DNA from 2 places in the Ellagibacter sp. genome. Region 2 is predicted to be linked to the other one. Evidence: predicted binding sites of a transcription regulator. Region 2 holds the regulator's gene; the other holds the start of a gene.
The links. The regulator LexA, encoded in region 2, represses DNA repair genes until DNA is damaged. The targets are predictions, from matches to a motif close to CNAACANNTGTTNG.
Positions count from the first base shown of each region.

Region 1: uvrA (excinuclease ABC subunit UvrA) is a predicted target of LexA. The motif match lies at 8,994-9,007, and genes of this name have one in related genera.

Region 1 covers NZ_DBFSAP010000004.1:74,835-89,540, reverse strand. Annotated here, with positions in the region: gene ACMRQN_RS00530 (ABC transporter ATP-binding protein) at 1-254, opposite strand, end outside; gene ACMRQN_RS00525 (ATP-binding cassette domain-containing protein) at 248-1,255, opposite strand; gene ACMRQN_RS00520 (ABC transporter permease) at 1,265-2,116, opposite strand; gene ACMRQN_RS00515 (ABC transporter permease) at 2,116-3,099, opposite strand; gene ACMRQN_RS00510 (ABC transporter substrate-binding protein) at 3,112-4,758, opposite strand; gene ACMRQN_RS00505 (DMT family transporter) at 4,979-6,034, opposite strand; gene uvrA (excinuclease ABC subunit UvrA) at 6,024-8,921, opposite strand; gene ACMRQN_RS00495 (nitrous oxide-stimulated promoter family protein) at 9,207-9,551, shown strand; gene ACMRQN_RS00490 (tyrosine recombinase) at 9,556-10,542, opposite strand; gene trmFO (methylenetetrahydrofolate--tRNA-(uracil(54)-C(5))-methyltransferase (FADH(2)-oxidizing) TrmFO) at 10,546-11,934, opposite strand; gene dprA (DNA-processing protein DprA) at 12,021-12,977, opposite strand; gene ACMRQN_RS00475 (YifB family Mg chelatase-like AAA ATPase) at 12,974-14,506, opposite strand; gene ACMRQN_RS00470 (YraN family protein) at 14,506-14,706, opposite strand, start outside.
Region 2 covers NZ_DBFSAP010000036.1:34,306-49,011, reverse strand. Annotated here, with positions in the region: gene rimO (30S ribosomal protein S12 methylthiotransferase RimO) at 1-578, shown strand, start outside; gene pgsA (CDP-diacylglycerol--glycerol-3-phosphate 3-phosphatidyltransferase) at 578-1,744, shown strand; gene recA (recombinase RecA) at 1,918-2,973, shown strand; gene ACMRQN_RS04680 (regulatory protein RecX) at 2,980-3,546, shown strand; gene rny (ribonuclease Y) at 3,764-5,296, shown strand; gene ACMRQN_RS04670 (ATP-binding protein) at 5,300-6,400, shown strand; gene ACMRQN_RS04665 (stage V sporulation protein S) at 6,533-6,850, shown strand; gene miaB (tRNA (N6-isopentenyl adenosine(37)-C2)-methylthiotransferase MiaB) at 6,857-8,227, shown strand; gene miaA (tRNA (adenosine(37)-N6)-dimethylallyltransferase MiaA) at 8,233-9,204, shown strand; gene dapF (diaminopimelate epimerase) at 9,230-10,147, shown strand; gene hflX (GTPase HflX) at 10,150-11,490, shown strand; gene lexA (transcriptional repressor LexA) at 11,450-12,100, opposite strand; gene ACMRQN_RS04635 (hypothetical protein) at 12,216-12,554, shown strand; gene nrdR (transcriptional regulator NrdR) at 12,672-13,118, shown strand; gene dut (dUTP diphosphatase) at 13,122-13,571, shown strand; gene ACMRQN_RS04620 (hypothetical protein) at 13,690-14,079, shown strand; gene nadA (quinolinate synthase NadA) at 14,310-14,706, shown strand, end outside.

The sequences.
Region 1 (14,706 bases), on a different contig from region 2:
ACCGCCTGCTCGGGATGCTGCTGGATCAGCTGCACCGGGCATACTCCGCGACGCGGAAGCGGCTGACCATCGAGCAGTACCTCACCGGCCTGCGGACACTCGAACCCAGCGAGCACACGGCACAGCGTGGTCTTGCCAAACCCCGAGGGAGCCTGAAGCGCTACGCGCTCGCCGGGCTCGACTTGCAGGTTGAATCCGCTGTACAGGGGTTTTGCGCCAGGGTAACCGAACGTGATGTCTCGAGCCTCTAGCACGAGCGACCTCCCTTGCCAACCGATGCGTTGCCGCGGTCTTGCTCGTCCGTGCTCGCCGTAGCCGCGAAATCGTGCTCGGGAAGGGCATGCCACAGCGCGCGGGTGAACGGGTCGCGCAGAAGCGCGGGGTCGGCGAAGTTCGCGACCGCCGTCTCTTCCACCACGGTGCCATCCTTGAACACGGCGACGCGATCGGCCACGCGCAGCGCCAGTTCGATATCGTGCGTGATCAGCAGCACGCCGTTGCCTTCGTTGGCGAAGGCGCGGAAGTCGTCCAACGCTCGGACCGCGAGGTCGAGGTCGAGCCCGGGCGTGGGCTCATCGGCCACGATTACCCGCGGGTCGTCCATGAGCGCGCAGCATAAAAGCACGCGGCGCGCCATGCCGCCCGAGAGCTCATGGGGGTAGAGGCGCGCAACTTCAGGGCCGAGCCCGTAGCGCTCGAACAGCTGCTCGCGGCGCGATTTTCGTTCGGCCTTCGACAGCGCGTTCGCGAAGCCTTCGACCTGTTTACCCACGCGCATCATGGGGTCCAAATGGCTCACGCTTTGCGGCACGAGCGACAACCCGTGCCCGCGCAGCGCGCGCAAGCCTTCCGCATCCATGCGCTCGCCGTCGAACCAGATGCGCCCCCGCACCGTAGCGTTCGGCTCGAACAACCCCAACACCGCATCGGCGAGAAGCGTCTTGCCCGAACCCGATGCGCCTACCACAGCCACGATCTCGCCCGCGTGGACGGCGATGCTCAACCCGTGGAGCACCTGGACATCGCGCTGCTTCGCCTGGAAGTACGGCGCGTCCTCGTCGTACATGCGAAAGCTCACGTTCAAATCCTCGACCTGCAAAAGATGGTGCCCGCCGTCATGGTGCGACGTTGCCGCGTGTGTGTGATGATGGTGCAGCTGCGCATCCTCGTGCGTGGTTTGCTCGTGCACAAGCGCGGCAGCCTTGTTCGCCGAAGCCGCTTGCGCAGCCGCGTCGTCGTTTGTATTCTCCAGCATCCTCCCCACCTATTTCTGCGCCGTATGCGGGTCAACGAGCTTTCGCAGGCTCTGACCAGCCACATCGAAGAGCAGCACCGTCGCCATGAGCGCCAAACCCGGGAACACAGCCAACCACCAGGCACCCGTCGATAGGTAGCTCATCGACTCGCTCAAGATCACGCCGATTGCCGGCTGCTCGGGCGGCAAGCCGAAGCCGAGGAACGTGATGGCAGCCTCGTGGAGGATGGCGTGCGGGAACAGCAGGATGAGCCCCACCACGAACTGCGGCAACACGTAGGGCACCATATGGCGCAACGCGATGCGCGCCGGGCTTTGCCCCAACTTGCGCGCAACTTCGACGAACTTCGACTCGCGGCATTGCAGCACCTCGGCACGCACGACGCGCGCGAGGCTCGGCCAATGCGTCACGGCAACGCCGATCGTCACGCCCCAGAAACCCTTCCCGATTGCATAGGAGATGAGCACCAGAAGCACGATGTGGGGAACGCCCATCATGAGGTCGATCAGCCAGCTAATCACGGCATCGACGCGTTTTCCGCCAAGCGCGGCAGCACACCCGAGCACGAGTGCGATAACCGACGAGACGGTGGCCGCCAGCAAGCCCACCAGCACGCTCGTGGACAGGCCCGAAAGTGTGCGCGAAAGCATGTCGCGACCCATCCAGTCGGTGCCGAAGGGGTGGGCAAGCGAGGGCGCCAAATTCTTCGCGGCGAAGTCCGTGACCGTCGCCTGACTGTAAAGCGCAAGACCCGACGCCACCACAATGGCGAGCGCGCAGGCGGCAGCGATGCACGCGACGAGCGTGGTTGCCCGATTGCCGCGCGAACGCTGCACGGGAGTATGGAGAACCTCTTCCATCAAGCCCTCCCCTCGCCGACGCGCATGCGCGGGTCGAGCACGCCGTAGAGAATATTAGCCAGCAGGTTGCCGCCGAACACGAGCGCGGCACTCACGAGCGCGATGCCCGCGAGAAGCGCCACATCGCCGCCCAATCCTGCGGTCACGGCCGCTTGTCCCAGGCCAGGATAAGAAAACACCTGCTCGACCAGCACCGATCCGCCGAAGATCTCAGAGATGAACGCGCACTGCAGCGTGACGGCCGGCAGCGCGACATTGCGCAAGCCGTGGTGTACGATCACGCTCAGCTCCGACTCGCCGCGTGCGCGCGCGAAACGCACGTAGTCGCTTTCCAGCACGTCCACCACCTTCTCGCGCGTATGGAGCGCGATGTTGGCCACGCCCGTCACTGAGAGCGTGAGCGCAGGAAGCACCAGATGATGCGCCGCGTCGGCCAACGTCACATCCGCCGCCGACACGCCGATAGGTACGGAGAACCCGATGGGGAACCAGCCGAGCTGCACGGCGAACACCATCAAGATGAGCAAGCCGAGCCAGAACGTGGGGGTCGAAGCCAAAAGAAAGCAATAGCTGCGAACCACCCGGTCGAGCGCACCGCCGCGGCGAGCGCCCGCCGCAACACCGAGCGCGAACCCCAACACGCCGCTGAGCAGCCACGCGATGCCCATGAGCGCCAACGAGTTGGCGGCTCGATGCGCAATGACCTCGGACACCGGCGCATTGAACCTGAGCGATGTTCCCATGTCGCCCTGCATAAGGGCACCTGCCCAGTTGGCAAAGCGCTCCCAAAACGGCACGTCGCCGCCCCAGTAGCTCGCCAGCTGAGCTCGTTTGGCCTCCGACATATTCACATACGCAGCCTGCCCCACGTTCGCCTGCACGGGGTCAATCGGCGACATGCTCACCAGCGCGAACACCACCAACCCCACGGCAAGCATCAGCAGCGCGAACCGCACGATATGTCGAGCAAGATATTTCGTCATGCGAAGCTGCGCCTACCAGCTCCACTTGTCGACGTTGTTCACGATCGACCAGCCATGTCCATGCGGATGCGGCTTCTGATCGGCAACCTTCAAGCCATCGGCAACGAAATACAGATGGTCGACGTTGGCGAACCACACCCACGTGGCAGCGCCTTGCGGAGCCACGCCGTTCTCGCCGTCCCACATGGCAAGCTTCCACTCGTTGTACGAATCGGCGATCACAGGGTTGGCCAGCGCGGCGTTCAGATGCGCGTCCACCGCCGCGTTCTCGTAGCACGCGTAGTTGCCATTGCCCGTCGAGTAGTTCAGGTTGTAGATCTCGATCGGGCTGTTCGAGCCCCAGCCCCATACGACGGGGTCGCTGAACTGGTGTCGGTAGATGTCGTCCCAGCTTGCACCCTTCGGCGACACCTTGATACCAAGCTCGCCCATCTGGTTGGCAAACTCCATGGCGATGGCCTGGCGCACCGAGTCGGAAGCCGAGTAGTACAAATCGAACGCTGCCGGCACGCCGTCCTTCATGCGAACGCCGTCGGACCCGAGCGTCCAGCCCGCCTCGTCGAGCAACGCCTTGGCGCGGGAGATATCCCGCTCGCATCGCATATCGTCAGATGACCAGGGCATATTGTCGCTCACACTATACGCGACCTCGCCATAACCGTTCAATACGTTGTCGATAAGCGTCTGACGGTTCACGCCATAGTTGATGGCGCGGCGCACCGCGAGATCCTGCGTGACATCGTTGCCTGCGGGATACTCCTCGCCCGTCTGCTTCTTCGTAGCGCCCGCCGCGATGGTGGGAAGGGAGATTCCGCGCGAGTCTACCGATGTGCAGTTCAGCAGGTCGTAGCCCGTCGGCTGCTGATCGGCGTAGGTGGCCACCGTGTAGGCGACGTCCACCTGGCCGGAGCGAGCCGCCGCAAGGCTTGCGTCCTCTTCCATGAACACCACCACGACGCGATCGATCTTCGGGGCATCGCCGTAGTAGTCGGGATTGGCCTTCAGGATAACCTGCTGTCCGTGGTCCCATTGCTCCAGCATGTAGCGGCCGCTGCCGATCGGGTTGGTGCCGTAATCACTGCCGTGTCCGCCATCGGGAACGATGCCGATAACGGCCAACGTGTATAGGAAAGCATTGAAGGGCTTGTTCAGATGGATTTCGCACGTTTCGTCGTTTACGGCGACCGCCTTGTCCACCATAGTCAGATCGCACTCGCTGGCCTCGCTGTTCGCAACGCCGTTGATCGTGTAGGCCACATCATGCGCCGTGAGCGCCTTGCCATTGGTGAACTTCGCGTCCGCGCGAATGGTGAACGTCCACGTGAGGCCGTCGTCGCTGCAGGAATACGCCGTCGCGAGGTCGTTTTCGAAGCCCATATCGGCCGTCGTGGTCAGAAGCGTGGACTGGATAAGCGGCTCATGCACATGCTCGCCGCAGCCCCAGGAGACGAACGGGTCGAAGCCAGCGGCGGGCTCGCTGCTCACGGGCATGGAGACCGTTACCTGCGATGCGTGTCCCTCGCTCTTCGAAGTGGCGCCCTTATCCGAGCTGCCCGAGCCCGAATCGCTTGCACACGCGCTCAACACGCCGCCGAAGCCCACCGCAGCCGCGCTCACGCCTGCCGCCTGCAAAAACGTTCGCCTTGAAAAGTTTTTCATCGAGATGTCCTTTCATCGGCCAAGCAGAGCGCGCAGCTGATGCGTTTTCGGCGCACCTGCTTAGTGTTACGGGATACAAATCTGTAACACACTATAACAGACAGAACAGCATTCAGTGTTACGAAGAGAGAAATCGTAACTCCATTATGTGAACGGTCTCGATATTGAGGCGCACGGCAAGAAAGCCCGCAGGCGGAATGGAAGATGCGCTTTCCTCGGGTTATTTGAAGATCGGTTTTGCAGCCTTCCCCGAAAGCTCAACCTTGGGTGTTTGCGCGGACTTATCGGAGGGCTCCGAATCAGCCGCTTGCGCACCTTCAACCGAGAGCTTGACCTCAACCGCTTGCGCGTCCCCACTCGAAAGATCCACCTCGCGAGGCGCCTCCTCCTCGCGCTGCGTCACGAGCAGCACCATGATCACGATGAGCGCGCAGCCGGCGATGTCGAAGGGAGTGATGGGCGTTCCGAGCCAGAGCGTGGAGAACGCCATCGCCGCAACCGGCTCGATACTGCCGACAAGCCCCGCGCGCATGGGGCCCGCAAGTTTCACACCCTGCAAGAACAGCAGGTAGGCGAAGAACGTGCCGATGATTACCAGCGCCGCCATGGCGGCGACGATGCCGGGGGTCACTTCGACGTGCATGTTCCACGGCTGCACTACGGCGTTCGCGATGATCGCCGCCATCGTCATGGAGACCGTCGTGGTGACAACGCTCCCCCATCGCTCAAGCAAGCGTACCGGCATCATCGTATAGAAGACGAGCGCACACGCAGATGCCGCGCCCCACATGAGCGCCTCGGCGGGAATGGCGAGCATGCCGAGGTTTCCCTTCGTCGCGATGCAGATTGTGCCGACGATGGCCAAAACGACGCCTAAAAGCTCGCGGCGCATCGGGGTGCGGCGAGCTTTCACGCAGGTGATGAGCATGATGAGGATGAGGCCGCATCGCTCGAACACGGTCGCCGTGCCCGCATTGCTGACAGAGATACACCCCTGGTAGCACACCTGGACAAGCAGCACGCCGAAAATGGAGAACGCGAGAAGGCGTCCCAGCTCGCGGGGCTGTTTAAGCAGGCAAAGGAGCTGCTCGCGATGCGTTGCCGCGCAAAAGACCAGGTAGAGCAACGAGGCGAACACAAGGCGCACGCATACGTTCCACGCTAAGGAAACGCCGTAGATATCCATGAGCAGTTGCGCACACGTGCCGGAAAAGCCCCAGCATATGGCGCCGCCCGCCGTGAGCAGAACGCCCTTCGCGACCGAACTACCCCGCATGATCGCCCAGCATCTTCTTGAGGAACTTTCCGGTAAAGCTACCTTCCACCTGCGCTACCTCTTCAGGCGTACCAGTGGCGATGATCGTTCCGCCCCGCTCGCCTCCCTCAGGGCCCAAGTCGACGATATGGTCGGCGGACTTGATGACGTCGAGATTGTGCTCGATGACGAGCACCGTGTTGCCGGCGTCAACCAGGCGCTGCAGCACGACGAGCAGCTGGCGCACGTCTTCGAAGTGCAAGCCCGTCGTCGGCTCGTCGAGAATATAGAACGTCTTTCCCGTGGAGCGCTTCTGAAGCTCGCTTGCAAGCTTGACGCGCTGGGCTTCGCCGCCCGAAAGGGTCGTTGCCGCCTGACCGAGGCGAATGTAGCCAAGTCCCACGTCGAACAGCGTCTGGAGCTTACGCTTAATGCCGGGGATGTGCTCGAAGAACGCAAGCGCGTCCTCGACCGTCATGTCGAGGACCTCGGCGATGTTCTTCCCCCGATAGGTGACCTGGAGCGTCTCGCGGTTGTAGCGCTTCCCCCCGCAAACCTCGCAGGGAACGTACACGTCGGGAAGGAAGTGCATCTCGATTTTAATCTGGCCGTCGCCTTTGCAGGCCTCGCAGCGGCCGCCGCTCACGTTGAAGCTGAAGCGACCTGGGGCATATCCGCGCGCCTTCGCCTCCTGCGTCGAGGAGAACAGGGCGCGAATGTCGTCCCACAGCCCAATATAGGTGGCAGGGTTGCTGCGAGGGGTTCGACCGATAGGGCTTTGGTCGATGTTGATGACCTTGTCGATTGACTCGAGCCCAGTGATCTTGCGGTACGCGCCCGTGCGCCGGTGCGCATGGTTCACGCGGTTGGCCAGGGCAGGCGCGAGCGTATCGGTGATAAGCGAGCTTTTGCCCGAGCCAGATACGCCGGTGATCACGGTGAACGTGCCAATGGGCACCTCAAGCGTGACGTTTTTCAGGTTGTTCTCCGAAGCACCCGTCATCTTGATGGATCCGCGCTTGGGATGGCGGCGGGTCTGGGGCACCTCGATCTTACGACGGCCCGACAGATAATCCGCCGTGAGCGAGCGCTTCGCCTTCATAATCTGAGCGGGAGTTCCCGCCGCGACCACTTCCCCGCCGCGCTCGCCCGCGCCCGGCCCCATGTCGACCACGAAGTCGGCGCTGCGGATGGTGTCCTCGTCGTGCTCGACCACGACGACGGTGTTGCCGAGATCGCGCAGGTGCTCCAACGTGGCGATAAGCCGCTCGTTGTCACGCTGATGCAAGCCAATCGAAGGTTCGTCCAAGATATAAAGCACGCCCATAAGTCCCGCGCCGATCTGCGTGGCGAGGCGGATGCGCTGTGCCTCGCCGCCCGACAGCGTGGCGGTGGCGCGCTCGAGCGTCAGGTAGTCGAGTCCCACGTCCACGAGGAACTTCAGTCGCGCCTTGATCTCCTTCACGATGGGCCCCGCAATGCGCTCGGCCTGACCCGAGAACGAAAGGCCGCTGAAGAACGCGTAGGAATCGGCGGCTGACATCTCCGTCACATCGTGGATGGACTTGCCGCCCACGGTGACAGCGAGGATTTCGGGCTTCAAGCGCTTACCGTGGCAGGTCTGGCAGGGCACCGTCGCGAAATACTGCTCGAGGCGCTCGCGCTGCGTGTCGGTCTGCGCCTCCTGGTAGCGGCGCATAACAGCAGCGAGCACACCTTCCCACTCGATGTACCAGTACGTCTCGCGGCCGTCGACCGTGACGTAGTCGACGCGCACCTTCTCCTTGCCGAGGCCCGACATGATGGCCTTCTGCGCGCGGCGCGGCATGTCCTCCCACGGCGTGGACGAGTCGACGCCCATGTGCGCCGCTACCGCCTTGATGACCTGCGGATAGTAGTTCCCCGTGCGAAACGGCGCGATGACGCCCTCATCAAGGGAAAGGGACGGGTCGGGCACCACGAGCGAGGGGTCGACCTCGTCGCGGCTGCCGATGCCGAGGCAGTCGGGGCAGGCGCCGTACGGTGCGTTGAAGGAGAAGTCGCGCGGCTGAAGCTCGTCCATGGAATGACCATGTTCGGGACAGGCGAGCGCGAGCGAGAAGAGGTGTTCCCCTTCGCCGAGCCCACCCGTAGCGCCGCTTGACGTACCACCCGCCTCGCCCTGGGGCTTGCCGTCGGGGCCGAGCACCTGGACAAGCACGCGCCCTTCGGCGAGCTTCGTCGCGTTCTCCACCGACTCGGCGATGCGGGTCGTGGCGGATTTCTTCAGCACGACGCGGTCGACGACAACGTCGATGAAGTGCTTGATCTTCTTGTTCAAGGTGATAGGCTCGCCCGTGAGCTTCACGATTTCGCCATCGATGCGCACGCGGGAAAAGCCCTCCTTCGCAAGGTCGGCGAAGAGCTTCGTGAACTCGCCCTTGCGGCCCGTGACTACAGGCGCCATGATAATCGCGCGAGTGCTTTCATCGGCGGCGAGCGCGAGGATATCGTCGGTCACCTGGTCGGTCGTCTGCTTCTTGATGACGCGCCCGCACTCCGGGCAGTGAGGGATGCCCACGCGCGCGAACAGAAGGCGCAGGTAATCGTAGATTTCAGTAGTGGTGCCCACGGTGGAGCGCGGGTTTCTCGAGGTGGTCTTCTGGTCGATGGAGACCGCCGGGGACAAGCCGTCGATGCTGTCGAGGTCGGGCTTGCTCATCTGGCCCAGGAACATGCGTGCATAACTCGACAGGCTTTCCACATAGCGTCGCTGACCCTCGGCGTACATGGTGTCGAAGGCAAGGCTTGACTTGCCCGAGCCCGAAAGACCGGTTATGACGACCAGCTTGTCGCGCGGGATTTCCAGATCGACGTTTTTGAGGTTATGCTCGCGAGCGCCCTTGATGACGATCGAGTTTTGTCCCATGTTCCCTCATCTTCCAAAGATATCTGTTTAGCCGAACGATTGTATCGCAGCGCGCGCGAGGCCATCAATGAGAAAACATCTGTTCGCTAAAACGGCACAGGATGTTCGACGGGTGGAACATAGTTGCACCACTCTCGACGAGATGTAGCTGCACAACCCTAGACGGGACGCGACTGCACCGCCCTCGGCAAGCCGCCCAAGCCTTGCAGGCACGTGAGGGGCCCAAAGCCCGCTTCCCCGATGGAGTTCCCTTGATGCCGCATTCCATTTGCTACACTGTTAGCCATGGAAGACACACCGAAAACCCGAAAACGGCGAGAGCGCGAGAAGCGGACGGTTTCCCAGATGATCGCGCTGTATTGCGCCGCGAACCACAAAGATGAGCCGCATGAGGCCCGTGCAGTATGCGGGAAGCCCCTGTGCGCCGCATGCGCCGAGCTCGATGCGTACTGCGCGAAGCGCACGGAGCGCTGCTTGAAGATGCACGAGAAGAAGGATTGCAACTCGTGCCCCATCCACTGCTACGCGCCCGCGAAGCGCGAGGCGATTCGCGCCGTCATGCGCTTCTCAGGCCCGCGCATGCTCTTCACCCACCCCGTCGCCGCCCTTCGCCACCTTCTGGGAAAATGACGTACTAACGAGGAAGCGCCTGGTCATGCACCTTCTTAAGCCGTTCCACCGACAGATGCGTGTACACCTGCGTGGTGGAAAGCTGGGCATGCCCGAGCATTTCCTGGACGCTGCGCAAATCGGCGCCGCCGTTGAGAAGGTCGGTCGCGAAGGTATGGCGCATATCGTGCGGCGACAGGGAGTCGTCGAGCCCCGCCTCGCGCACCGTCGCCTTGAACATCTTGCGCATCGCGTCGGTCTTCATCTGGTTGCCGCGCGTCGACACGAAAAAGTACGGGCACTCCTTGCCGTCGAGCAGCTTCGGGCGCGCCACGAGCGCGTATCGTCTGAGGGAGTCCACGGCCAAATCGTGCAAAGGAACGATGCGTTCCTTCGAGCCCTTGCCGAACAGGCGCGCCTGGCCCTCGTCGAAGTCGATATTGGCAGCGAGTAGCCCCGACGTCTCCGAGATGCGCGCACCGCACGCGTAGAGGAATTCGAGTATCGCCTGGTCGCGCATGTCGGTGAGCGACTGCTCGCGGGGGCGCCCCTTCAAATCGCGCGAAGCATGGACCGACAGCAGGCGTGCCATATCGCGCGGGCGAAGAACCTGCGGGAGGTGTTTTCCGCTCTTCGGCCCGATGAGCGCGCTCGCCGGGTTGGCGTCCACACGGCCGGTCACATTTAGCCAGCGGAAAAACGTGCGCAGCGCCGAAAGACGGCGGTTGACCGTCCTGCGCGAATAGCGCGCCGCATCGAGCTGGGCCAGATAGCGCCGCAGATCTCGATGACTTGCATGAAGCGCATCGAGCTTCTCGCGATAAGCCCACCGGCCATAGTCCCCTAAGTCGGTCCGATAGGCGCGAACGGTGTTGCCCGAAGCGTTTCGCTCTGCAACGAGCGCAGAGCAGAAGTCATCGATAGCGCATGAGACCACGGCGTCAATCTGCTGCTCCTCAGCGACAGCCTCATCACCCGCCACCGAGGAAGATCGCTTGTTTTCCGCAGCCATAAGCTAACGCTTGCCCCCTTCTTCCGAAGGCAGGAGCCCGCGCTGGCGCAGCTGGCCGCAATAGTCTGCAAGCGCCTCGGACCCGCGGCGTGCGTAGGCCGCATAGCGCTCGCGCTTGTTGCGGATTCGCTCGTCAAGCGGGCGCATAATGCCGAAATTGACGTGCATCGGCTGATACCCCGTCGTCTGAGGGTCGGTCGCGTAGCCCATGAGCGCGCCGAACGCCGTATCCTCGGAAAGAGGAAGCGGCTTCTCGCCCGAAAGCTCGGCCACGACGGCGAGCGACGAATGGAGCCCCGAGCGAATGGCCTCGCAATAGCCTTCCGTGCCGGCGAGCTGCCCCGCCACATGGACGGGAACGCCCCACCGCGCCTCAATCTCTGGGCGGAACCTCAGGTTGGAGTCGAGAAGCGAAGGCGCGTTGATGAAGGTGTTGCGGTGCATGACCCCATAGCGCGCGAACTCGGCGCTCTCGAGCCCCGGAATCATGCGGAACACACGCCGCTGCTCGGGAAACGTGAGGTTGGTCTGGAAGCCGACAAGGTTGTAGCTTTCGCCATGGGCGTCCTCGGCGCGCAGCTGGAGCGCTGCCCAAGGCCTGCGACCCGTACGCGGGTCGGTAAGCCCCACGGGTTTCAAGGCCCCAAAACGGGGCGCGTCGATTCCCGTGCGGGCGATCTCCTCGATCGGCTGGCACGCCTGAAAGAGGTCCTTCGACTCGAACTCCCGTTTGATCACGCGCTCAGCCCCCACCAATTCCTGAGCGAAAGCCTCGTATTCCTCCTTGCTGAACGGGGCGTTCAGGTAATCGCCCGCGCCCTCCTCGTAGCGACTTTGGGAGAAGAGCTTCTCGCGGTCGAGGGACTCCGCCATGACGACGGGCGCCGCAGCGTCGAAGAAGGCTAGGTTGTCAGAACCTGTTGCTTCGCACAGCGACTGGGCCAGATCGCCCTCGGTCAAAGGACCGGTGGCGACGATGAGCGCGTCGACGCCCACCGCCTCCTCATCAAGACTCCTTGCGAGACGACGGGAGATCTCAATGCAAGGATGGGCGCAAAGGCGCGCCGTGACCTCGCCCGAGAACGCATCGCGGTCAACGGCGAGCGCGCCGCCCGCGGCCACCCGGTTGCGCATCGCAATCTCGATAAGGTGCGACCCGAGCGCAGAGAGCTCCGCCTTGAGCATTCCCGCAGCACTGTCGGGGTTGATGCTCTTAAGCGAGTTCGAGCACACGAGCTCCGCGGCGTTACCGGTTTTATGCACGGCGGTGCCCACCTCGGGGCGCATCTCGACAAGCTCCACACGAATGCCGCGATCGGCGAGCTGGAGCGCCGCCTCGCTGCCCGCGAGCCCTGCGCCCAAAATGCGCACCACACGTTGACTGTCGCCCATCGATTCCTCCTCGAAAGCAAAAGGCAGCGGGCGAAAGACCCGGCCTCTCAGTGCAAAAGAGCGGGCACGGCGCCCGCGTCGTGAGATTATACCAGAGGGCGCACCACCGGCCCGAAGCGCCCGTCGGGATACCGCTGCACCTCCCCTTCCTGCTCGAGCTTCGCCAAGCGCAGCATGAGCCAGACCCACGGGTCCTCGCCAGTAGGCGCACACTCTCGCGCGATATCGCGGAGCTTTTCCATCCCTAAAGGCTCGGCCCGAAGCGCCGCGAGGAGGGAATCGGCGGCCTGACGGCCCGCCAAAGCGCCATCCCCTGAGCCCTCACCCGAGAAGATCTCCTGCCTCAAGCATCCGTATATGCTGAAAAGGGCATCGAGAAACGTATCGTCGTCGATGATAGGCACCGCCCCTTGCGAAATCAGGCGATTTGCCCCGCGGGAGGACGCCGATGTTATCGACCCAGGTACGGCAAGAACCTCGCTTCCTGCCGCGAGCGCCTCATCTGCGGTGGAGAAGGTGCCCGAAGGCAGCCCCGCCTCGACGATGAGCGTTGCCGCGGAGAGGCTTGCTATGAGGCGGTTCCTCGCGCGGAAGGCATACGGCACCGGCGGGAACGTCCAGTCGCGCTCGGAGACGACAGCGCCCCCGCCATCGATGATCGACTGGAAGAGCGCAGCATTTTCCGCCGGGTAGATACGGTCGCAGCCGCCGCCGAGAAACGCCACCGTCGGCGCGCCTTCGGCAATCGCCGCGCGATGGGCCTCGGAATCGCACCCGCGCGCGCCGCCCGATACGATAACAAGGCCCCGTGCAGCGGCGAGCGTCGAGAAGCGCCGCGCGCATCCGCGCCCGTAGGGTGTCGCCTTACGGGCGCCCACGACAGAGAGCGAGGGCATCCGCAAGACCGTGACATCGCCGATCACGTACAGGCGATCGGGAGGAGAACCGCACCGCAAAAAGCACTCGGGGTAGTCTTCACTCCCCCGCTCGACGACCGATTTAGGCCCAGAGAGCACCGCGGTCTGCGCAGCCGTCGCGCTCATACGCCCACCCCTTCCCTCACCCGGAAACTGAGCGCCTCGCACAGATGCGTCATCAGCACTTCGTGGGACTCTTCCATATCGGCAATGGTGCGCGCAACGGAGAGGGTGCGCATGATGGCGCGGCCGCTCATGTTGTGGGCTTTCGCGGACTGCTCGAAGAACTCGCGGCTCGACTCGGAAAGGTGGCAATCGCGCACCAAGTCGGCCGGCCGTCTTGGTCCCGACGCGGCCTTATCGGGAGAAACGGATGCCGACACGCGAGCCCCCGCGTCGTGCAGCGACCTCCACCGCGCGAACTCCCTCGCTTTCAACACCCCTTCCCGTAGCGTCTCCGACGACGTTCCCGACCCCGTCGCGATTACGTCGCTCGGGGGAATCCTCTGAACATCGAGATGCAAATCGATTCGATCCATAAGCGGACCCCCTATGCGTCCTTGGTAGTTCTTCACCTGGGTGAGCGTGCACGTGCATGCGGTCTCCTCGTCCCCCAAATGACCGCACGGGCAAGGGTTCGAAGCCGCGACCAGCATGAACCTCGCGGGGAACGTGACCGTGCCGTCGGCGCGGGTAAGTCTGACCTCCCCGGTTTCCATCGGCTGGCGTATGCCCTGCAGAACCGAGCTCTTGAATTCGGATAGCTCGTCGAGGAAGAGCGCGCCGTTGTGCGCAAGTGTTATCTCGCCCGGGCGAATCGGGGACCCTCCCCCGACCAGCCCCGCAAGCGATGCCGAATGGTGGGGCTTGCGAAACGGCCGCACCCCCGACAGGATCGCTGCGATCGATTCCCCCGCCACCGAATGGATAAGAGCAGTTTCAAGCGCCTCTTCCTGCGAGAGGGGTGGCAAAAGCGAGGGCAGCCGCGAGGCAAGCATGGTCTTGCCCGACCCAGGAGGCCCCATCATGAGCACCCCATGCCTTCCCGCAGCCGCTATCTGCAGGGCGCGCTTGGCGACCTCATGCCCTGCGACATCGCGAAAATCGAGATCGCACACAGCGCTTTCAGGAACAAGGGGCGAGAGCAAGGGCAAGTCGGCTGCCGCGCGCATCCCGCCGAGAAATCGCAGGCCGTACTGGGCGAGCCCATCGACGCTCACCGTTTCGCCGTCCTCGGCGCACACAAGCGAGCAACCCCTCTTTTTAGCGCACAACGCGAAGGCGAGCGAGCCTGCCACGCCGCGCACGAAGCCCTCGAGCGAAAGCTCCCCGACGAACAGGCGGTTCTCGATGCAGGCACGATCGATTTGCCCCGTTGCGGCCAGAAGCGCAACGGCAATGGGCAGATCGAGGCCCGAGCCGGTCTTTCTCAGGGAGCTCGGCGCAAGGTTAACAACGATTTTGTCGCTCGGCATCTGGAACCCGCTCGACCGAAGGGCGGCCCGCACGCGCTCACGCGCCTCTTGGACCGAAGCGTCGCCCATGCCCACGATAGAGAAGCCTGGAAGCCCGTTTGACACCGCAACCTCGACGTCGACGGGTATCGCCTCGACCCCGCGCAGCGTCGCGCCGAGCACCGTGCATCGGCCATACATCACCAACCAACCCCGAACGCGTCGATATGATGACGAATGAATGCGCGATCGGGTCCGATAAGGGTGAGCGCGACAACGTCGAAGCGGACCGGCACGTCGGTTACCTCGGAATGCTCGAGATACAAGCAGGCAATCTTCTCGTAACGCGCGCGCTTCTCCTTGGTGACGGCCTCCCCGGGAAGGCCGTTTGCGGCGCTCGT
Region 2 (14,706 bases):
TGCTCAAGACCATAGCAGACCACGACAACATCTGTTCCTACCTCGATATTCCGCTCCAGCATGTCGACAAAACGCTTCTACACGCCATGAATCGAGCAGGCTCACGCGAGAAGTATCTGGCACTCGCCGAGCGCATTCGCGCAGCAATTCCTGAAGTCACCTTGCGCACGACGCTGATCGCTGGCTTCCCCGGAGAAACGGAAGACCAGTTCGAAGAGTTATGCGATTTCGTCTCCGAAGGGCTTTTCGACTACATAGGCGTCTTCGCGTACTCCCGCGAGGAGGGCACGGCCGCATACGAGCTGCCTGGGCAGATCGACGAAGACATCAAGGCCGAGCGCGCGCAGACCTTGCGCGACCTTGCAGACGCATCGTGCACACCGCGCATCGCGCAACGCGTCGGGCGGGAAATGGACGTGCTCGTAGAGGGCGTCGAAGAGGACGGACAGCTGTTCGGCCGTGCGATGTGCCAGGCACCCGACGTTGACGGCGAGACCTACCTCACCGAGGGGAACGTGGGCGACATCGTTCGTGTCCGAATTGCCGACACGCTGCTCTACGAAATGGAGGCCGAGTAATGTCGACCGAGTTGAAGCCGGGGGAGACCGACAAGCTTTGGACGATCTCCAACATCATCACGCTCGTGCGCATCTGCCTCGTCCCGGTGTTCGTCGTCGCGCTTATCACCCCCTGGCCGACCTGGTTCAGTATTGCAGGCGTTTCATCGACCACTAAAAGCCTTATCGCGGCCCTTATCTTCATTCTGATATCATGTACGGATTGGCTTGATGGCTACCTCGCGCGCAGCCGTGGCGAGGTGACGAACTTCGGCAAGTTCATGGACCCACTTGCGGACAAGATTCTCGTCTGTGCAGCGCTTCTCGCGCTGGTTGAGCTCCGGGTCCTGCCTTCTTGGCCGGTGCTCATCATCTTGGCACGCGAATTCATCGTGTCTGGCATCCGCATGGTCGCCGCAGACAAGGGCGTCGTCATCGCGGCAAGCTGGTATGGCAAGGCGAAGACCGTCACACAGATCATCGCGATCGTACTGTTTATCGTGAAGGACTCCATCCTCCCCGTGACCAGCCCGAACCCCTTCGATAACCCGCTCTACGTGCTCTCATGGCTTGCCATGATCGTAGCGCTCGCTCTCACCATCATCTCGATGATGGATTACTTCGCAAAGGCGCGCCACCTTCTCGGACTCACCACGAGCAAGGAACGAGCTCTCCTGCGAGAGGAGAACGCGAAGAACGAAACGAACGAGGACATCGCACGTCGCATCATAGAAAGCGCGAGCGAGAAGGGTGCGACCATCGGGTGCGCCGAGAGTCTGACAGGAGGCCTCATCGCGGGCACTCTCACGGCGATTCCCGGTAGCTCGCAGGTCGTGCACGGCGCGATTGTGAGCTATGTGAACGACATCAAGCATCGCGAGCTCGGCGTTGACGCAGAGGTTCTCAAGACCGAAGGGGCCGTCTGCGAAACGGTCGCCCGGCAGATGGCAGAGGGCGCACGCAAGAACCTCGATGTCGACATAGCCGTCGCTGTGACGGGGATCGCAGGTCCCGGCGGGGAAGAGCCAGGCAAGCCGGTCGGCACCGTATGGGCCGCGTTGTCCACGCAAAACGCCTGCAAAGCAACGTGCTTCCATTTCGAAGGGAATCGCGAAGAGGTTCGCAATGCGACAGTTCGAGAAGCTTTGCGCATGATCGAGGGCGCGCTTTCGACGAGTTTCGCTTAATTTCCTGCAGATAAGCTGCCAGGAATCGGGAAGGTTTTCGTAAAAGCTCTGTCAGAATGCGACGTTACGATTCGGTTGAGGCAAGTTCCACCACGAGCCTTGACTCACAAACGTTTGTTCGTATAATGAGGAGCTATGACATGGACGAAATCGCCGTAATCGGAGGAGAAGGAATGAACGACGAAAAAGCCAAGATGCTCAAGATCACAACCGATCAGATCGAGCAGAAATTCGGTCGGGGATCGATCATGAAGCTTGGCGAAGGAGGCGAGCACCTCAACATCGGCGTCATTCCAACTGGGGCCTTGCCGCTCGACGCAGCCCTCGGAATCGGAGGCGTGCCTCGTGGCCGCATCATCGAGATTTACGGCCCTGAATCATCGGGCAAGACAACCCTTGCCCTCCAAATTCTCGCCGAAGCCCAAGCGATGGGCGGTGTGGTCGCCTTCATCGACGCCGAGCATGCGCTCGACCCTGTGTATGCCGCACGCCTCGGTGTCGACATCGACGAGGTGCTCATCTCCCAACCCGACACGGGCGAGCAAGCGCTCGAAATCTGCGATATGCTCGTGCGCTCCGGTGCGATCGACGCCGTCGTAGTCGACTCGGTCGCGGCGCTGGTCCCCCGAGCTGAAATTGAAGGCGAGATGGGTGATACCACCGTCGGACTTCAGGCGCGACTCATGTCTCAGGCGCTGCGCAAACTCGCAGGCTCCCTTTCAAAATCGAACACAACCTGCATCTTCATCAACCAGCTCCGCGAGAAGATCGGCGTGATGTTCGGCAACCCCGAAACCACCACAGGCGGCCGCGCCCTGAAGTTCTTCTCCAGCGTGCGTATCGATATTCGCCGCATCGACAGCATTAAGAAGGACGGCGAGGTCGTGGGCAACCGCGTTCGCGCAAAAGTCGTCAAAAACAAGGTCGCGCCTCCGTTCCGCCAGGCTGAGTTCGACCTCATGTACGGCGAGGGAATCTCCCGTGAGGGCTGCATCGTCGATATGGCCGTCGAATGCGGCGTCGCAAAGAAGAGCGGCGCGTGGTATACCTACGGCGAAGAGCGCTTGGGACAGGGCCGCGAGGCTGCGAAGGCTACATTGCGTCAAAATCCCGAGATGAGGGAAGAGCTCGAAAACAAAGTTCGCGAAGCGTTCGAAATCCCCATCCCGACGCGCACCGCAGAAGAGGCCGATGCAGTCACCCCCGTCGCCAAGCCGAAGAAGAAATAGCGGTTCATGGCAACGCTCGTCGACATAGAGCAGCTAAAGCGCAATATCAGGGAAATCGAGTCCTCCTCCGTTTATGAAGAGACCGGCTTGGCGGAGGAGGAGTCAAAGGCCTTCAAGAAAATACTGAAACTCGCAAGCATTCGAGAGCAAGCGAGCAAGAAGCTCCACGAGCGGCTTATCAAGGACGGCTTCAGCGAACAGGCTGTCTCGAACGCCCTTGGGCGCGCAATCGAGGCGCACATCGTCGACGACGCGCGCTATGCCGAAGCCTTCATGCGCACCCAGCTGGCGCAGGGCAAAGGCCGCCGCGGCGTCGAGCGCGCTCTCGAACAGCTGGATGTCGACTCGCCTTCCGAAGAAGCTTGGCAGCTCGCCTACGAGCAATTCGGAGACGATGAGCTCGAGCGCGCGATGGATCTTTTAAACCGAAAACCACCGCGGTCGAAGAATCTTCGAGAAGGCGCCTATCGTAAGCTCGTCCAAAAAGGCTACAGCGCAGACGTCGCCGCTTCCGCCGCGAGACGCTGGAGCGAGTCTCTTGCTGCACCTGAATGCGAATATTTCGCCGACTAAGCGAGCAATTTCGCATTTTTTGACCTTGAGGGTTATATGACCAGCAAACATCCTCTATTATGTATGGAGGCATAAGTGATTTGCGTCCCATGAGGGACTTCATATATATCTATAACCCAATATGACGCTCCTTTTGATACGCGTTTCGCTTTGGCCCGGTATTGTCCGGGTTTTTTATGTCATGACTACTGGAAACCAAAAAGGGAAGGGGGAGCATATGCCCGGAATTGCATGGCTGATCATCGGCGCAATCGTCGGCATAGCTCTCGGCTTCGTCATCACCCGCTACGTAATCAACGCCTCGACGAAGAAAGCTGCTCAAGAGGCCGACGACATGATTGCTGACGCAAAACGACAAGCCGAGACGATGCGCAAAGAGGCGGTCCTCGAAGCAAAGGATCAGGCTCTCAAACTCAAGCAGGAAGCCGAAGCGGAAAACAAGGAGCGCATGAAAGAGGTGCGCGCCGCTGAGAACCGTGTCTCCCAGCGTGAAGAATCGCTCGATCGTCGCGTTGAGTCGCTCGACGCAAGGGAGCATCAAATTTCCTCGTTGCAGGGCCAGATCGAACGCCGCGAGCGCGATGTCGCTCAAGTCGAGCAAGAAGCATCGCAGCGCCTTGAGCGCATCGCGGGCATGACGCCTGAGGAAGCGAAGAACGAACTGCTCACCTCGCTGAAGGATGAGGTTGCTCACGAATCTGCCGCGATCATCCGCGATGCGGAAGCGCAGGCGAAAGCCGAGGCAGACAAGAAGTCCCGCATGATCTTGAGCCTCGCCATCCAGCGCGTGGCTGCCGACCATTCGGCTGAGAACACGGTGTCGACGATTCATATCCCGTCCGACGACCTCAAAGGCCGCATTATCGGACGAGAAGGCCGCAATATCCGTTCGTTCGAGCAGCTCACCGGCACGAACCTCATCATCGACGACACTCCCGAGTGCGTCACCATTTCATGCTTCGACCCCGTTCGCCGCGAAATCGGTCGCGTCACGATGGAGAACCTCATCGCTGACGGCCGCATCCACCCTGCGCGCATTGAGGAGATGTTCGGCAAAGCCGAGCAGTACGTTAACCAGCGCGTTCGCGAAGCGGGCGAGCAAGCGGCTTTCGACACGGGGATCCACGACCTGCATCCCGAGCTCGTAAGAACCCTAGGCCGCCTTCGTTACCGTACCTCGTACGGTCAAAACGTGCTCAACCACTCGCTTGAGGTTGCATATCTCTCCGGCGTCATGGCCTCCGAACTTGGACTCGACCCGATTCCCGCCAAGCGAGCCGGCTTGCTGCACGACCTAGGCAAGGCGGTCGACCACGAAGTCGAGGGCAGCCATGCCGTCATCGGCGCAGACCTTGCACGCCGCTTCGGAGAGCGTCCCGAAATCGTCCACGCGATCGAAGCACACCACAACGACGTCGAGCCGAACAGCGTCCTCGACGTACTCGTGCAGGCCGCCGACGCCGTTTCCGCTGCGCGCCCTGGTGCACGTAAAGAAACCCTCGACGCATATGTCAAGCGTCTTGAGAAGCTCGAGGAAATCGCCAACTCCTACAAGGGCGTCGAGCGCACCTACGCTATCCAGGCCGGCCGCGAAGTTCGCGTCATGGTCGAGCCTGAAGTTGTCGACGAGGCTCAGACCGTCGTCTTAGCTCACGATATCGCTCACCGCATTGAGAGCGAGATGCAGTACCCGGGGCAGGTCAAGGTCGTTGTCATCCGCGAAAGCCGAGCCATCGGGATCGCGAAATAATACATGGGTGCATCGGATCTCGAACAATTCGTTGATTCCATCTGCGACGAAAGCCATCTCCGAATCGAAGACGATTTAGGGGATGGCTTCGTTCGTCTTCGCACGTCCGAAGCGGAGCGACGCCAAGCTGCCCACGACATTCGATCGACCGAGGACATCGTTATCGAGCTGCTTCGCAACGCACGAGACGCCCATGCCCGCACCATTTTCCTAGCGGTAGGACGCGACGGGGACACTCGCAAGCTCACGATGCTCGACGATGGAGACGGCATTCCTCTCGCCTTGCATGAGAAGATCTTTGAACCGCGCGTCACTTCTAAGCTCGACACTGTCCACATGGACAAATGGGGAGTCCACGGCAGGGGAATGGCTCTCTACTCGATCAAAGTGAACTCGATGCAGGCGAAGGTTCTCACATCGGACAAGGATTTCGGTAGCGCGATTTACGTCGAAACCGACCTCACCAAACTTCCAGAACGCGCCGATCAATCGACCTTCCCTACGTTCGAAGTAACGGAATCGGGAACCTACTCGATGCGAGGGCCGAAAAACATCGTCCGCACCGCAACGGAATTCGCCCTCGAATCGAGGAAGGCATGCACGGTTTATTGGGGTTCGGCGACCGAAATCGCCGCCACGCTCTACGAGTTCGGGGCGACGACCACTTCTCCTGCCCTTCGGGCCTTCTGCAAAGACCCGCTCGAGCTGCCGGTATGCAAACGCCTCTGCACTGCTTCCGATCCGGCAAGCTTCGCCGAAATCGCAGAAGGATTGGGGCTCTCGCTTTCAGAGCGCTCCGCCCGCCGAATCTTAAATGAGGAGATCAAGCCCATCATTCCATTGGCCGAATTCGTAAGGACTCAGGCGATTCCCGCAAAAGAAAAGGCACCCGAAACCTCGAAAGCGGCCAGCCAGAAAGCAGTCAATCGCGACGGCAGGTCGCTTCGTCTCCGCGATGAGGACAAAGCAATGCTCGCGGATTCCTGCAAGGATGCCTTCCTCGATATCGCCAATCGGTATTACCTTGATCCGCTCGGCGCACCGGAAGTGAAGGTCGGCCCCCAAAAGATCGAGATCACCCTGCGCTTCGATAAGCTGAGATAGCCGTTTGCGCAGGTTGCCACGCTGATGAGTAATTGCTATCATTTCTCTCAGTGACATTAATACCACCACTGAAACACACTACGAAACGACAAGGAAATGCTCGTGACAACCCCATCGGAATCGCAGCCGTCAATCGGCTGCTTAAAAGTGTCGTCGAAATCCTCTCCTGCATCTGTCGCTGGAGCGATCGCTGGCATGATCAAGGATGGACTTCACGTCGACATCCAAGCGGTAGGGGCCGGTGCCGTGAACCAAGCGGTCAAAGCCATCGCAATCTCGCGTGGCTTCCTATCTCCCGTGGGCATCGAAATCGTATGCGCCCCATCCTTTGCCGACATCGTTATCGATGGCGAATACCGAACTGCCATCCGTTTCACCGTTGAACCGCGCGGCGCCGTGATACCTTCCATCGCCGCTGAACAGAAAACCGCCAACCCTACGGAGCGCTGATACCGCATGCATTCACCCATCAATGGGCTTACGTTCTGCATCCACACCTTCGGATGCCAAATGAATAAACACGATTCCGAGCGCATAGCGGGCATGCTCGAGGCGCTCGGAGCACTCATGGTGGAAACCGTTGAGGAATCCGATGTCGTGGTCTTTATGACCTGCTGCGTCCGAGAAGCAGCCGATACGCGCCTCTATGGCCAGGTCGCCTCCATGAAAAACATTCCACTTCGTGCAGAATCTCCTCTGTCGAAGCGCGTCATCGCTGTCGGCGGCTGCATCGGGCAGCGCGACGGGGAGAAGCTCACTGAGGCCCTTCCTCATCTCGATGTCGTGTTCGGCACGCACAACCTCGGGTCGCTTCCACGTTTGCTCGAGGCAGCTATTGAGGGACAGGGGAAGCAGGTCGAGGTGCTCGCCGCCTCATCCGAATTCCCGACCGAGCTCCCGACAAGCCGTGAGCATTCTTGGGCGGCGTGGCTACCCATCACCATCGGATGCAACAATTTCTGTTCCTACTGCATCGTTCCTTATGTCCGCGGTCGCGAGAAATCACGTTCGATTGAGGATATCGTCGCCGAGGCCGAGCGCTATGTCGCTTCTGGCGTGAAAGAAATTACACTGCTCGGACAGAACGTGAACTCCTACGGCCGCGACCTTTACGGAAAACCTCGTTTTGCCGACATCCTCGACGCCGTCGACCAAACGGGAATCGAACGGCTTCGCTTTGCAACGAGCCATCCGAAGGATCTTACCGACGAGGTTATTGAGAAGTTCGGTTCGTTGCGATCGCTCATGCCTGCGCTCCACCTTCCCGTGCAGTCGGGCTCCAACGCCATTCTCGCGGCAATGAACAGGCGCTATTCGCGCGACCACTACCTGCGCCTTATCAGCAAGATTCGCGACGTACGACCCGATATCGCCCTGTCGACCGACATCATCGTCGGCTTTCCAGGTGAAACGGCAAAAGATTTCGAGGACACGTACCGCCTCGTGGAAGAGGTTGGCTACCATCAGGTATTTACCTTCATCTACTCGAAGCGTGAAGGTACGCCTGCGGCTCAGATTGAAGACTCCACACCGCGCGAGGTTATCCAGGAGCGATTCGACCGCCTCGTTGACCTTGTCCAAAAGCGCGCATTCGAGCTCAACCAACCGGATGTCGGAAGTGTTGTCCCTATCCTTGTGGAGGGATCCTCGAAACGCGATGAGCGAATGATCGCAGGCAAAAGCCCCAAGAACCAAACCGTGCACGCGCTCGCTCCTCAGGGTATAACGCCGAGCGAACTTGCCGGCACGTTCGTGAACGTCAAGATTGACGACGCTAAGACATGGTACCTTTCGGGCCACGTGCTGGGCGCGGACGATCGTCTCTAAACGCCATGATCGACGAAACGGGGAAGACGACCATCAGCCTTCCGCTTATGCGCCCTGTCATCTGCGTCGTTGGTCCGACGGCATCAGGAAAGACCGACGTTGCGCAGCTGCTTGCGCAAAATCTCGGTGGGGAAGTGGTGAGCGCCGATTCCATGCAGATTTACCGCGGCATGGACATTGGCACTGGCAAACTTCCTGAAGAGGAACGGCTTGTTCCCCATTTCGGGTTCGACCTCGTGAACCCGGGGGAGCCGTATTCGGCAGCCATATATCAGGAATATGCAAGAGAATGCTTCTCTGATATCGACAAACGTGGAAAGAGGGCACTGCTTGTCGGGGGAACGGGACTCTACGTCCGCGCGGCAATCGATGCCTATGACTTCCCGAAAGGGGAGCAGGTCGACAACCCCGTACGCGAAAAGTGGACTGCCTACTACGAGGAAAACGGCGCCGATAACCTTTGGGAGCGACTACGCGAGCGAGACCCCGAAAGCGCGTCCGTCATCCATCCGAACAATGTAAGACGCGTGATCAGGGCATTCGAGCTTCTCGAAGAGGGCACAACGTATGCGATCCAAAAGGAGAATCTCGCATCGATTCCTCAAGCTGTTCCTGCCAAGTTTATCGGACTCGCCGTTGATCCAGAAATACTCAACAAGCGAATCGAACGGCGTGTAGACAACATGATCGAATGTGGTCTCGTCTGCGAGGTTGAACGATTGCTCGACAAAGGCTTTCGCCAGGGTATCACCGCACCTCAGGCTATCGGATACAAGGAAATCGTATCTGCCCTCGATGGGGATATCTCGCTTGACGAGGCCATCGAGCAGATCAAGACCGCAACACGACGATACGCAAAACGACAGCGTACATGGTTTCGCAAAGATACGCGAATTGCATGGATTGACGCGGATTCCGGAAACGCTGAAGCAATCGCAACACAAGCGCAACACTCACTTGATACAATGGGCGCCTAAGCCAACAGAAAGAGGACATGCACCTATGGAGCTTTCATTCACCAAACTTAACGGAGCTGGCAACGACTTTGTCTTCGTGGACGATCTTTCTAACGAGATCGAGCTGACCACGTCCCAGGTTTCCTGGCTTTGCGATCGTCATTTCGGCATCGGCGCCGATGGCGTCATTCTTGTGCGCCCCTCCGAGAGACCAGAGTGCGCCGCCTATATGCACTACATCAACTCAGACGGAACGCTTGCCCAAATGTGCGGCAATGGCGTGCGCTGCTTCGCGAAGTTCCTCGTCGACCGTGGATACGTGCAGGCGAGCGACGGCTCGTTTGTCGCTGATACGCTCGCAGGACCGAAGCCGATCAGCTTCACTGTCGACGATGAGGATCGGATGACCCAAGCAACGGTCGATATGGGCCATCCGATCCTCGAGCCGAGCGAGGTTCCCGTTAACGCCAAGGCGAACGCAACGTCTCCGGCGGGCGCGGCCTATGCTCGCGAAATCGAAATCGACTCGCCCTGGGGGCCGTTCGCTTTCACCTGCGTCTCAATGGGCAACCCTCATGCGATCACCTTCATCAACGACTTCAACGCACTGCCGAAAGACCTGTTCACTTCTGAGGAAAGGTCACTTGCGACGCTCGACCTTGAGAAAATCGGGGCATTCTACGAGTCGAACCCCGTATTCCCCGAGAAGGCCAATATCGAGTTTGCCCACATCGGAGAGGCGGGAATCGAGATGCGCGTGTACGAGCGCGGCTGCGGCGAGACTCTTGCGTGCGGCACGGGCGCATGCGCAACCTGCGTCGCTGCTGCGTTGACCGAACGCACCGGACGCGAAAACGACCTCATCCTCCGCGGTGGCGTGCTCCACATCCTTTGGGCCGAGGACGACCATGTCATGATGACGGGACCTGCCGCCGAGGCGTTCGAGGGAACGGTAGTCCTGTAAGCATGGAGCAGTTCGCCACGGTGCTCACCAAGGGAGCGCAAACGACGTTTGAGGAACAGCGGGAACGAGCAATCCTCGTCGGGGTTGATCGTCCGAACCAGAAGTGGTCCCTCGACTCTTCGCTCGCCGAACTTGAGCGCCTCGCCGACACTGCGGGAGCTGACACCGTCGCGAAGACGACGCAGAAGCTCGAATCACCCAATCCTCGAACGTTCGTCGGAACAGGCAAAGCGGAAGAGATTGCCCAGCTTGCTCGCTCATATGCGGCGGACCTGGTCATATTCGACGATGAGCTCATCCCGTCGCAACAATCTAACCTCGAAAAGACCGTCGATAAGAGCGTCAAGATCATCGATCGCACGGCGCTCATCCTTGACATCTTCGCGCTCCATGCCGCCTCGAAAGAGGGCAGGTTGCAGGTGCGCCTCGCACAGAACCAATATCTCTACCCCCGCCTTCGCGGCATGTGGGCGCATCTCGCCTCGAATCGCATGGGGGGCGGTGTCGGATCGCGCTTCGGCGAAGGCGAAAGCCAGCTCGAAGTCGACCGAAGGATGGTACGCAAGCGAATCACCTCCATCAAGCGCGAGCTCGCTCACTTAGCTGACGTTCGGTCGCTGCAGCGCGAGGAACGATATTCGAGCGGCATGTTCCGCGTTGCTCTGGCCGGATACACCAATGCAGGTAAATCAAGTTTGATCAACCGCCTCTGCGACGCCGATGTCCTCAGCTATGACAAGCTCTTTGCAACCCTCGACTCCACGACAAGGAAGTTCGAGCTGCCCGAAGGGCGTGAAATAACCGTCACCGACACCGTTGGGTTCATTCAAAAACTGCCGACGACCTTGATTGAGGCATTCAAGTCGACACTCGATGAAATCACGGGAGCGCATTTGATTCTGCACGTAGTTGATGCTTCCTCAAGCGAACGAGAGGGCCAACGCGATGCCGTCGACGAGACGCTCGAGCAAATCGGCGCTCAATCGATCCCTCGAATCGAGGTATTCAACAAGTGCGATCTGCTAAGCGACGAAGACATTAGCGCTCTCAAGTCCCGTTACCCGCAGTCGATTGCGATATCCGCTGCAACAGGAGAGGGGATTGAGGAGCTCGTCAAACGAATCGCGCAAGCCGCTTCAGCTGCCGATACGCATATGAGCGTCCTCATTCCCTATGCAAAGGGGGCTCTTGTTGCAAAGGCTCATGAGCGCTGCCATATCGTGAGCGAAACCCACGAAGAGCAGGGGACCGCCATCACAATGTTCGTCCCCCGAAGCTATGTCAACGCCTTTCAGCCCTACCTTACAAACGACGGAACACCGCAACTACCTTGCCCGCGATAGAGCAATTCGTGGTGATAATCGGATCCATGGAGGAGTTCTCCGGCTGAAGCCGGATATGGTCTTTCTCCTTGTAGAAGCGCTTCACGGTTGCCCCATCGTCGATGATAGCGACAACGATATCGCCGTTATTGGCAACTGGCTGCTCCTTAACGACCACATAATCGCCGTCGTTGATACCTGCCTCGATCATTGATTCGCCGCGCACGGACAAGAGGAACGAGGGGGCATCGCCGACAATGTCGGTCGGAAGGGAAATCGTGTCGGTAATATTCTCTTCAGCAAGAATTGGCACGCCTGCAGCGACATCGCCCACAAGAGGCACGTTCACGATTTTACTAAAGCTCGGCTGAACGACATCTGGAACGGAGCTCGCCTGTACCGATGAGCCCTCAAGAGGGTAGGTAAGCGAAATTGATCGAGATTTTAAAGGGTCTCGTTTGATAAGGCCCTTTTCTTCGAGAGCCTTCAGGTGGACATGGACGGTGGAAGGGGAGGAAAGCCCCAGAGCATGGCATACCTCACGAACCGTCGGCCCGTAGCCCTTTTCCCGAATGCAATCCTCAATGCAATCGAGAACAGCTTGTTGACGCTTCGTCACTTTGGTGGCCATAGTGCGTCCTTTCAATAAATCGAACAAATGTTTGAAATAATTATTGACGTGAACCTTTGTTCGATTTATTATAAACGCGAACAAAGGTTCTACGCAAGGGCAAGGAGGCACAAAGATGGGAAATTTCGAAATGAGGTACCCCGTACACGGATCAGCCGCGCTGAAGCCCAGTTCAGCAGAGCAATCGCAATCTGCGACCATCATCGAGTTCCCAGCTATTGCGCAAAACGAGTTCGATTGGGAGTCTTTCGAACAGAACAGCACGGCGGCACAGCCTTCAGACTTCTCCCAACTCAAAGCGCTCTTCACCACGCCACTCGATGATCGCAAGATGGTGCGAAGCCTCAAAGAAGGAACCTTGCGCGGCATCTCCCACAGCGATATGAAGCCATCACACGTAATCGCATGCGGCGTCGCAATGACAATCGCTTCGTTTATCCTGTTTTTCCTGTAAGAAACCTTTTGGTGGTATCCGCATCTTCAATTGTGCGGACATCCTGATCAAAGCCGTAAGGGACAATCCATACGGTATGATACCTTTAACAGAAGTAAAGTTTAAAGGAGCATGCGCATGCGTTGTCCCTCCTGCGGCTACCTTGAATCAAAAGTCGTAGACTCACGCCCATCCGAAGACGGAACATCGATTAGAAGGCGCCGAGAGTGCCTGAAATGCCAACGCCGATTCACCACATACGAGCGCTTAGGCGATAACCCGCTTGTCATCGTTAAAGTCGATGGTTCGTCCGAAGCTTACGATCGCAACAAGCTGTTCAGGGGCCTGCTTATCGCATGCGCCAAGCGGCCGATTTCGAAAGAGCAGGTCGACGACTTGATCGACAGCATCGAAACAGAGCTTCGCAATACCTCACGCACCGAAATAAGATCGAAAGAACTTGGCGATATGGCGCTGAAGCGCCTTGCAAAGCTCGACGATGTCGCCTATGTCAGGTTCGCGAGCGTATACAAAGACTTTCAAAACATTGAAGAATTCGCTGAAGCACTTGAGGAGTTGCGATAAATCATGCCAGAACAGTTACTCGTTCCTATAAAACGGCTTGATGAAACCTTGGAGGTTCCCCGTTACGCATACGAGGGCGACGCAGGCGTAGACCTGCGCTCAGCCGAAGATTTTTCGCTCAAGCCCTTCGAACGAAAGCTTGTTCCAACAGGAGTCGCAATCGCACTGCCAAGAGGCTATGCAGGCTTTGTTATGCCGAGGAGCGGCCTTGCTGTGAAGCACGGAATATCTATCGTCAACACGCCGGGACTTATCGACAGCGACTACCGAGGCGAGCTGAAGGTCACCCTGATCAATCTTGACCCAAAAGATACCTTCCAAGCGCAAAAAGGCGACCGCATTGCTCAGCTCGTTATCATGAAGGTAGAGAACGCAAACTTCGAATGCAGAGACTCATTGGACGAAACCGGGCGCGGCGACTTCGGATTCGGAAGCAGCGGCGTTCAAAGCTAACGATTTCCACGGCATAGTTGCCCAAAGAAACCAAGATCGTATCTTAGAACGGCTCTCAGAGCTTCATATATGAAACCCCAGGTCAACAACTTGATAATTTACGAGACGAAGGATAGCAGTGCGGAATAGCGAAGAAATAGAGCAAAAACTCGCCTCAACGAGGAAACTGATTACGTTCGCCAACATCGCTGGACCTGTCTCGCTCATCATCGGCGGAGTCTTGCTGAGTACGGCAGGACTTATATGCTCGTTGATAGCTCGTTCGAGAATCAACACCATGCTGAAAAAACAACCGCAAGACCAAGCATTTTCACAAAAGGTCATGCAAGCGGCAAAACCAGGCGCCATTGCACTGATTATCTGCACGATAGCGCTTGTCCTTAATGTCATTTCGCTGGCGCTCGTGATGCCAGCCGTGCTCGAAGCCTCACAGACCGGTAACCTGACGACACTTTTCGGAGGCGGTGCGGTAAACACCGCAGGAACAGCTACGTCCACCTGGGGCTAGAGAAACGACAGCGTTTCGGCTAGCCAAACCACGCTTCAATCAAAAGCCCATTCAAGGGTTCGCTAATTCACCATGCATCCGCTCTTATACTAGATATAAATGATTGATAATAGGCGTTATGTAATCTTAAACAAATGAAGATAAGGTGTGCACTTTACAGATGACAAGTCATCTGTAAAGTGCTACGTCATACTCAATCCGTGAGCAACGATACGAAACATGGAGCGAGCATGAACGAACTAGGCAATCGCGATTCCAGGCCAAACACAACGCACGCCTCAGATGCTCTGGCATCAGCGGAACACGACGCAGCTGTCAACATCGAAGCATTGTCGGCCGAAATAAAGCGGCTTAAAACAAGCCAAGACGCTGTCATCCTGGCTCATTACTATGTGCCACCCGAGGTGCAGGATATTGCCGACTACGTTGGAGACAGCTTCGCGCTGGCAAAGCTTGCCGTTGACCTTCCTCAGCAGACCATCGTACTCTGTGGCGTGGAATTCATGGGAGAATCGGCGAAACTGCTGAACCCTAAGAAAACGGTGCTCCTGCCCGAACCTGCTGCGGACTGCCCGATGGCGCACATGATCCGCAAGGCCGACATCGACTCTATCCGCGCGAAGTACG